2 regions of the Peribacillus sp. FSL E2-0218 genome follow, and region 1 is predicted to be linked to the other one. Evidence: a T-box and tRNA genes for the amino acid it is inferred to sense, from the RefSeq annotation. Region 1 holds a T-box; the other holds one or more tRNA genes.
What was found. The T-box of region 1 lies ahead of glyQ (glycine--tRNA ligase subunit alpha). A T-box ahead of a tRNA ligase gene usually reads a tRNA of that ligase, here a tRNA-Gly.
Positions count from the first base shown of each region.

Region 2: it has a tRNA-Gly gene. The T-box ahead of glyQ (glycine--tRNA ligase subunit alpha) is inferred to sense a tRNA for this amino acid. The anticodon was not compared.

Region 1 is NZ_CP150304.1:3,340,326-3,344,976, forward strand. It holds gene glyS (glycine--tRNA ligase subunit beta) at 1-878, opposite strand, end outside; gene glyQ (glycine--tRNA ligase subunit alpha) at 865-1,761, opposite strand; T-box leader at 1,863-2,038, opposite strand; gene recO (DNA repair protein RecO) at 2,096-2,848, opposite strand; gene MHI53_RS16105 (YqzL family protein) at 2,882-3,025, opposite strand; gene era (GTPase Era) at 3,125-4,054, opposite strand; gene MHI53_RS16115 (cytidine deaminase) at 4,047-4,445, opposite strand; gene MHI53_RS16120 (diacylglycerol kinase family protein) at 4,484-4,651, opposite strand, start outside.
Region 2 is NZ_CP150304.1:1,002,684-1,007,334, reverse strand. It holds gene MHI53_RS04835 (amidase domain-containing protein) at 1-665, opposite strand, end outside; gene queG (tRNA epoxyqueuosine(34) reductase QueG) at 805-1,944, opposite strand; gene MHI53_RS04825 (phenylalanine--tRNA ligase beta subunit-related protein) at 2,050-2,718, shown strand; tRNA gene MHI53_RS04820 (tRNA-Gly) at 2,900-2,973, opposite strand; gene MHI53_RS04815 (YbjN domain-containing protein) at 3,163-3,576, opposite strand; gene MHI53_RS04810 (NADP-dependent oxidoreductase) at 3,752-4,651, opposite strand, start outside.

The DNA.
Region 1 (4,651 bases):
TTGCCTTCTTGGTCCTTGACAGGGAAATAGCGCTGATGCTCCTTCATCGAAGTGATCAGGACCTCCGCTGGAAGCTCAAGGAACTCTTCCTCGAATTGACCAAATAGGACCGTTGGATACTCGATTAAATTATTGACTTCTTCCAGCAACGATTCATCAACGGGGATGATCCAGCCTTTTTCCTGCTCAAGTCCGTTAATTTGATCTAAAATGACTTGCCGGCGTTTATCAGGATCGGCCATAACAAATTGCTCCGTCAACGTTCCTTCATACTGGTCCGGGTTCTCGATGATTGCTTTTTCACCCAAGAAACGATGACCTTTCGTTTCACGGCCCGTCTGCACGTCCGCAATTGAAAATGGCACGACGTCATGACCGAATAGGGCAATCAGCCACTTAATCGGACGGGCGAAGCGTAGCTCTTGATCGGCCCATCGCATATTTTTCGGAAACGTCATCCCGCTGATGATTTCAGCAAGCTCGGATAAAAGCTGTAAAGTCGGCTGTCCCTTGATGAATTTATTCACATGGGCATATTCAACACCCTTAAGTTCCTTGAAATAAATCTCCTCGGAAGTCATGCCTTGACCCCTGACGAATCCCAAAGCTGCTTTGGACCAGTTCCCTTCACTATCCAAGGCGATTTTCTTTGCCGGTCCTTTTGCTTCTTCTTCAATATCCTTTTGGGATTCTTCCACATCTTTCACCAATACGGCCAAACGTCTTGGTGTTGAAAAAGCTTCAACCGTTCCGAATTCAATTGCTTTTTCCGTCAGCCATTTCTGCACTTTATCCGACAGCTGGTTCATCGACGCTGTCACGAACCGGGCCGGCAGCTCTTCCAAACCAATTTCCAATAACAAATCACGCTTGCTCATTTGTATTCTCCCCTTTCACTTTCAGAATCGGGAAGCCTAATTTTTCCCGCTCTTCATAGAAGGTTTTGGCAACCTTACGCGCTAAGTTTCGGCATCGGGCAATGTATCCGGTTCTTTCCGTAACCGAGATGGCCCCTTTTGCATCCAAAAGGTTAAATGTATGTGAACATTTCAAAACATAATCGTAGGCTGGGTGAACAAGACCTTCTTCCATTTGGCGATGTGCTTCCTTTTCATACATCGTAAACAGTTGGAACAGCATATCAAGGTCCGAGGTCTCAAAGGTATATTTTGAATGCTCGTATTCCGGCTGACCAAATATATCGCGAACAGTGAATCCTTCTGTCCATTCAAGGTCAAATACGTTTTCCTTATCTTGAATGTAGGAGGCGAGGCGTTCGATTCCGTACGTAATTTCAACGGAAACCGGCTTGCACTCAAGGCCGCCCACTTGTTGGAAATATGTAAATTGGGTGATTTCCATCCCATCAAGCCATACTTCCCAACCTAGGCCTGCACATCCAAGTGATGGGTTTTCCCAATTATCCTCGACGAAGCGAATGTCATGCTCAAGCGGATTTATGCCTAACGCCCGCAGTGAATCCAAATATAACTCTTGGATATTGTCAGGTGAAGGCTTCATGATCACCTGGAATTGATGATGCTGATACAGGCGATTGGGATTCTCGCCGTACCGGCCGTCTGCCGGGCGGCGTGATGGCTCGACATAAGCAACGCTCCACGGCTCAGGGCCAATCGCTCTTAGGAACGTGTAAGGGCTCATCGTCCCTGCCCCTTTCTCGACATCATAAGCATTCATTAATATGCAGCCCTGTTCAGACCAATGCTTTTGTAGCGTTAAAATCATATTTTGAATATTCATTGTACACCTCCAAATTATTTAAAACGGCTCTTTGTACATTCAGGACCGGAGTTCATCAACAGTTTTTTGCAAACAAAAAACTCCCGTCCCTATGCGTTATGCATAGGGACGAGAGTTTACCCGCGGTTCCACCCTAATTGCCGTCATAAAACGGCCTCTTTTCAAAGCAACATGCTCCGGAAACGCCCTTCCCTGTAAATCCATATCCCGGCTTCCACCGTCCCGGGCTCGCTTTTTATGGAGAATGACAGATACTCTTTTCCATCAACGCAATCTTCTATTTTAATGATTAGAATTTTATACAAACTATCACGGAATGTCAATAGGCCAGGTCTTAAAACATATCTTTCATCGTATCAATCTGTTTCAGGAACTTTTTTGATTTCAAATGAAGACCGGAATATTCCTCATAATAAGCATCAATGATTTTCTGCAGTTCCTTTTTCGTTTCCGGCTTGACGGAAATGTTTCCGAGCCTGGATAAATCCAAATAATAAAATATCCGCAGCAATTTGACGGCTGCAGGTGAAATTTTATAATGATAAGGATCTTTGCCTAGACAGCGGTGGCAAATGAACCCCGCTTCCCGGAGCGAGAAGGAGAATTCCCCTTCCGTTTCCCCGCAAACAGCACATTGATTAAGCACTGGGTTAATCCCATTGACTGGCAGCATCTTCATTTCAAAAATGAACTTCAAGACCTCTGCGTCATATTCTTCGTTTATGTAATGCAAGGTTTGCGCAAGCAATTCATACAAATATGGGTTCGGTTTTTTATCCTCGACGCTTTTATCGAGCAACTCCACGATGTAAGAAGCATACGCAGTGGCAAAAAGGTCTTCCCTGATGAACCGGAGCGAGTCGACCATTTCCCCTTGCTGAAGACTTCCGAGTCCGGTTGATGTGGTTACAAGAAAATACCCGGAGCAAAAAAGCTGGGTGACGGCCGATAGCCTACTGTTAGGTTTACTGGCCCCTCTAGCCATAACGCCAATTTTTCCTAGCTCACGGGTATAAATAGTAATGATTTTGTTATTTTCTCCATATGCCGTTCGCCTTATGACAATGCCTTCACATTTTTGGAGCACACCAAGACACCACCCACACTCGTCAAGACTAACCTATGAAACGGGAAAATCAAATTCTGCTAGCTCTTCTTTCAGTACCAAGGGTCTTTCCTGTCTTTCGACTTCTATCTCCTTAAACAGCAAATAGGTGTCCACATTACCTGTTTCACTAAATAATTCCCAGGTAAAATCCAACATATAAAGCCCACCTTTCATTTTTAACTAGCAATATGAATATCCGACCATATAATTAGCTTGACCGTTTTCCAAACTTTCATGAAGCGTAAAATTTGTTAATTAATATTCGCTTTCATTGAAACCATAATCTCGAAGCTGACTGGCTTTATTGCGCCAATCCTTCTGTACCTTGACCCATAGTTCCAAGAATACCTTCGAGCCCAATAGGTTTTCGATGTCCACGCGCGCACGGCTTCCGACTTCCTTGAGCATCTTCCCTTGCTTTCCGATGACGATGCCTTTCTGGGAATCACGTTCGACGACGATGGTCGCCATCACATTAATGGTATCACTGTTATCCATCTTTTTAATGGAATCGATGACAACGGCCACCGAATGCGGAATTTCTTCACGCGTCAGGTGCAGCACCTTTTCACGGACCAATTCGGAAATGATGAAACGCTCCGGGTGGTCGGTCACTTGGTCAGCAGGATAAAACTGGGGACCTTCAGGCAGGTGCTCCTTGATTTGCTCAAGCAGTGTATCGACGTTATTCCCTTCAAGTGCAGAAATCGGAACGACTGCCGCGAAAGGATAAAGCTGTTGATATTTTTCAATGATCGGCAGCAGCTCATCCGGATGCATCGCGTCGATTTTGTTAACCACTAGGAAAACGGGCGTTTTTACGGTTTGAAGTTTTTCAATGATGAACTCATCACCGCGGCCATATCCTTCGGTCGCATTGATCATGAAAAGAATCAAGTCGACCTCTTTCAATGTATTCGTTGCCACTTTCATCATAAAATCACCAAGCTTATGCTTCGGCTTATGGATTCCAGGCGTATCGATGAATATCATTTGTGAGTCGTTTTGCGTAAGGACACCTTGCACCTTATTTCTAGTCGTTTGCGGTTTGTCACTCATTATGGCGATTTTTTGACCAATGACGCGGTTCAAGAACGTACTCTTTCCAACGTTGGGGCGGCCGATAATCGAGATGAAACCTGATTTGTAACCTTTTTCTTGTGTATCTTGAAATAATTTATCCATTTAAATCCTCCGGTGAAAAAGCTCCTGGAAGCAATTCCTGTACTGTTAATTCTTTTATATCACCATTTAAATTGGTCAAAACAACCGGCATATCCTTATCACACAGTTCAGATATAACCTGCCTGCACGCTCCGCATGGAGATACGGGGCCGTCTGTATCTGCCACGACCGCAAGTTTGGTGAATGCCTTATCATTATGTGCATATGCGCTGAACAAAGCGGTCCTCTCGGCACAATTGCACATGCTATAAGCGGCGTTTTCTATATTACAACCATGGTAGACCTTGCCATCAACGGTTAAAAGGGCTGCGCCCACTTTGAATTTGGAATAAGGCACATATGCTTTTTCCCTTGCTAATTTAGCTTCCTCAATCAATTCTTTCGTATTCAATTCTCATCTTCCTTTCAAATTGAGTGCCTCACTGAAAGCTAAAGGCCCAGCTTAGGCAAAAAAATAATCAATCCAACAATGATAGAAAATATAGCATATATGAATACAGCTCCGGCTGCAATATCTTTTGCCTGCTTGGCCAATGGATGGAATTGATCTGTAACCAGGTCCACTACCCTTTCAATCGCTGAATTGACGAGCTCCAA
Region 2 (4,651 bases), 2.3 Mb from region 1:
CCTAAATTCAATTCCCGTGCCGACTCCACTTGCTTCGTCCTGATGACATTTCCCGCTTTTAGCAGATGATATAAAGCATTTGCCGTCGTCCATGTGTAACTCCAGCTTTTCCCCCTGATCCACCACCCCTTATTTTTGTTTGGGGCCCCCCACATCGGAATACCCCCCGCATGTAAGCATTGTGAAATGAAATTCGTACAGTCATCGGTGAATTTGTAATAATCGGGATTGAATTCATTCCACCAACGCTCGGCATATTGAACTGCCCTCATCCGCTCATACTTATAGGCAAGACGCTCGGCTCCCGCATCCCATTTTGGCTGTCCCCCTTCCGTTTCGAAAATCGGGACCAATTCACGTTCATCGACCAGATACCCATTTCGAAACCTGGCTTCCCTTTCTTCCATTTCTTCTTCGATATAAAATGAATCCTCCTGTTTCAATAAATATTGCAGATGCACTTGATAAGTCAGGACTGTATCACTGTCTTCCTTTTTCTTCGAATGAACTTTGCCTGCAGCGTTCACCCTGACAATTTCCGCCTCACGGCTCCTCATCAATTCCTTTTTCAAATGGTATTTCCGTTCACTGCGTTCCTGATTATCGGAAGTATAAAACTCGATCCTTTCCTGTAGAAGCCGTTGCAATTGTTTCCTCAAGTTCATGCCCTCCTTCTTACCTTCTATGCTAATGTGTATGTATGAAGGCATGGACAAAAACACAACTTCGTAATTGTTAAGAACCCATTTTGTCAGCACCATCGAAAAAAAAGCCGCCCCCATAATGGAGCGGCTTCTTCATATATCATTGCGTTTCCAAAGTAAACTGCAGTCCCTTCTCGATTTCGTCCAGAACCTCTGCATCCATTTCCTTCATTCTCGCCTCTTCCAGTACGGAAACAGCCTCTTCGCGGCCAATTTTCCCCACTGCCCAAGCTGCCGTTCCCCGTATGACCGGACGCGGATCTTCCTTCAGGACCTTGATCAATAAGGGCAAAGCCGTTACATCCTTGAAGTGTGCCAAAGCTAATATCGCATTTCGTTGAATGGGTTTTTTACCGCGCCAAGAACCGGATACATGTCCATACGTCTCTTTGAAATCCCGATTAGAAATCGTCAGCAGCGGTTTCAACAGCGGCTTGGCCAATTCCGGGTCAGGTTCCATTTCTTCATGTAAATGAAAATCGATTCCTTTATTCTTTGGACAGACAGTCTGGCATGTGTCGCATCCATACAAACGATTGCCTATTTTCGTCCTGAATTCGTCCGGAAGGAACCCTTTTGTCTGGGTTAAAAAGGCAATGCAGCGCTTGGCATTCAGTTGCCCTCCCTGAACGAGCGCACCTGTCGGACAAACATCAACACATTTATTGCATGTCCCGCATTGATCTTCCATCGGCTGATCAGGCTCAAAGGGCAGATTGGTAATCAAGTCCCCCAAATATACATAAGACCCGAATTCCGGTGTAATGATCATGCTATTTTTCGCACTCCAGCCAACCCCGGCGCGCTCCGCCACCGCCCGATCGGATAATTCACCCGTATCAACCATCGATTTCGAGACTGCTCCGGGCGCTTTATCAGTAATGAAATCCTCCAGTAACTGTAATTTTTTTCTCAGCACGGCATGATAATCCGTTCCCCAGGAAGCCCGGCAGAAAATCCCCCGCCGTTCACCTTTTTTACTTTGAGGAGCATTCTTCAATTTCGAAGGATAGGCCAGTGCAATCGAAATGATGGATTGCGGTTTATCGAATATCAATTCCGGCCTGACTCTTTTTTCGATATCCGGTTCCTCAAACCCGGATTGATACCCCAACTCTTGTTGACGAATGAGCCGACTTTTCAACTCGGTAAAGGTGGTAGCCGATGCAAAACCGATTTTATCGATACCGATCTCTTTACTATATAAAATCACTTCTTGCTTGAAAGTATTCATATCCATGATTATCACCTACGTTCATTAAGTATTCCCGTCGAATCTTGCATTCATTTCAAACCATTGCTATCTATGATAAACTAATTGCAATCATTTTTGGAGGTGAAACGCTTGGAAATTAACATATCCGCTGATCTGAGCAATAAAATCCCTGGATTCAAAGTAGGGATCATCACATATGACAATATCGAAGTAGGCCCCTCGCCACAAATGGTGAAAGGGAGACTGCAATTATTTCAGGAGGCTCTCTTCTTCGACCTTGAAGAAAAGGAATTGAGCGATTTTTCCGGCATTAAAGAGTGGCGAGCGATTTTCAAGGCGACAGGAACAAACCCATCACGTTATCGCCCTTCCGTGGAAGCCCTATATCGCCGCGTCAAAAAACAGAATTACTTGGCGCCCATCCATTCGGCTATCGATTTAAATACCTTTTTCTCCCTTTTATATGAGGTGCCGATCGGTATTTATGATGCGGATAAATTGGCGGGAAAAATCTCGATTAAAATCGGCGAGAGTGCCGATGGCTATGTCGATTTGAACGGCCGCTTGAATTCACTGGATAATATGATCGCTTCAGCCGATCATGAAGGTCCATTCGGCAGTCCTTACGTTGATTCAGAGCGAACGAAAGTCACCGAGGAAACGAAAAGAGCCCTCCAAATCATTTATTTACAACCTAAGACACCAATCGAGGAAGCCCGTCAACTAACGAAATCGCTGATGGACATGTTCCTTGAAATACATGGCGGTGAAGGAACTTACTCGATTATAGAAGGATAGCCAACATTCAACAGACATAACCCCTGCCGATATCGGAAGGGGTCTTTTTGAGTCATTCAGAAAAGACTTTTAGACAGAAACCATAAAAAAATCCCACTGTAAACAGTAGAATTCTCATGATAATATTTAAACGCAAAGCTTCGTTCTCCAGGTAACGAAACCCTACGTTATGAGTATGTATTGGAGCGGGTGAAGGGAATCGAACCCTCATCATCAGCTTGGAAGGCTGAGGTTTTACCACTAAACTACACCCGCATGTGTTTGTAGAACTTTGTCGAATCACCAACAAAATCAATTATATAGTGTAATGCGAATAAATGCAATAGTTCTTTTTAAAATTATTAATATTTATGACAGGTACCGATCCTATATTCTTTGATTCTAGTAAAGATGATAAAAAGTCCCCTGAATCAGTGAACTTTTTCTATCATCCCCATTGAGAGCTTAAGACCAAATCACTTCCATTAGCCGCGGGTAAACCTGCTGCGCCGTTTCCAATAGCATGATTAACTTCCTGAACGCAAGATCCGGGATGAACTCACCTTCGATCGAGTATGAATAACGGATGGAAATGGTCCCGTTTTCTTCATACAGCTTTGAATACCTGAAGTTCGCATTATATTCATTTAACAAAGTATGTACAGCCTGCTTCTTATCGGGATTTTTCAACTCGGCGACATTAAAGCAAAATAAGTCGGCCACATTTTCATCTTGATTGAAGGCAAATACTAGCAGGACCTTCCAGCCATCCTTTAACTTTTGCTCCGCTCTAAAAAAGGTCGTGCCATCTTCATTCAGTTCATTCATATAGATTTTCTCACTAGTTAAAAAATCACGAAATTCAGCAACGTTTGACATGGTTCATCACCTTTCTGTATGTATGTACATTTTATACTGAAAATTGGCATTTTTACAGTCTTTTCTAAAAATCTAATCTAAAGGCTCATGCATGTTAAGCAAAACGGGCCTCTTTCGATTCGATACCGAAAAAGGCCCGTTTTCCTCAAGCTTAATCTGAAAACCGATAAAATTTTTATAGCTTAGCGAACATGGGCTCCGCGACTTTTACAAGCTGCTTACCGAGGTTCGTTCCTTTAAATAAGCCTAAAAATGCATCAGGCGTATTTTCAAATCCTTCAATAATCGTTTCCTCATACTTCAGTTTTCCTTCTTGAACCCATTTCCCTAATTCCGTCGCACCTTCTTTGAAGCGGGAAGCATAATTTCCGACGGTGAACCCTTTCATGGTGGCACTTGTTTTGATCATGGCCGATTGCAGACGAGGCCCTACATCTTTCCCTTCTGCATTATATGAAGAAATCGCCCCGCATAGCGGGATTCTGGCATTTGTATTCAATAGAGTGAACACGGCATCTGTGACTTCTCCGCCCACATTATCGAAATACACATCGACTCCATCAGGAACAGCTCGTTTTAAATCATCCACAAAACTATCTTTTTTATAATTAACGGCTCCATCGAAGCCTAGCTCATTCGTCAAGTACTCTAGTTTTTCATCCGATCCGGCGATGCCGACGACCTTCGCGCCTTTAATCTTGGCTATTTGTCCAACAGCCGAACCAACGGCACCTGCCGCTCCGGAAACCACGACCGTTTCACCTTCTTTTGGATTACCGATATCAAGCAAACCGAAGTAAGCTGTCAACCCTGTCATTCCAAGAATCCCCAAATAGGTTGTGACTGGAGCAACTTTTGGATCGATTACGCGGATTTCCTTTTCCGTGACGATTGTATATTCCGCCCAGTCGATATTGCCAACAACCACATCTCCCTTTTTGAAGGAGTCCGATTTAGACTCCACCACTTCGGCCACGACGCCGCCAGTAATGGGCTTATTCAATTCAAATGGTGCAATATATGATTTGGTATCTTGCATTCTTCCTCTCATATAGGGATCTACCGATAAATAAAG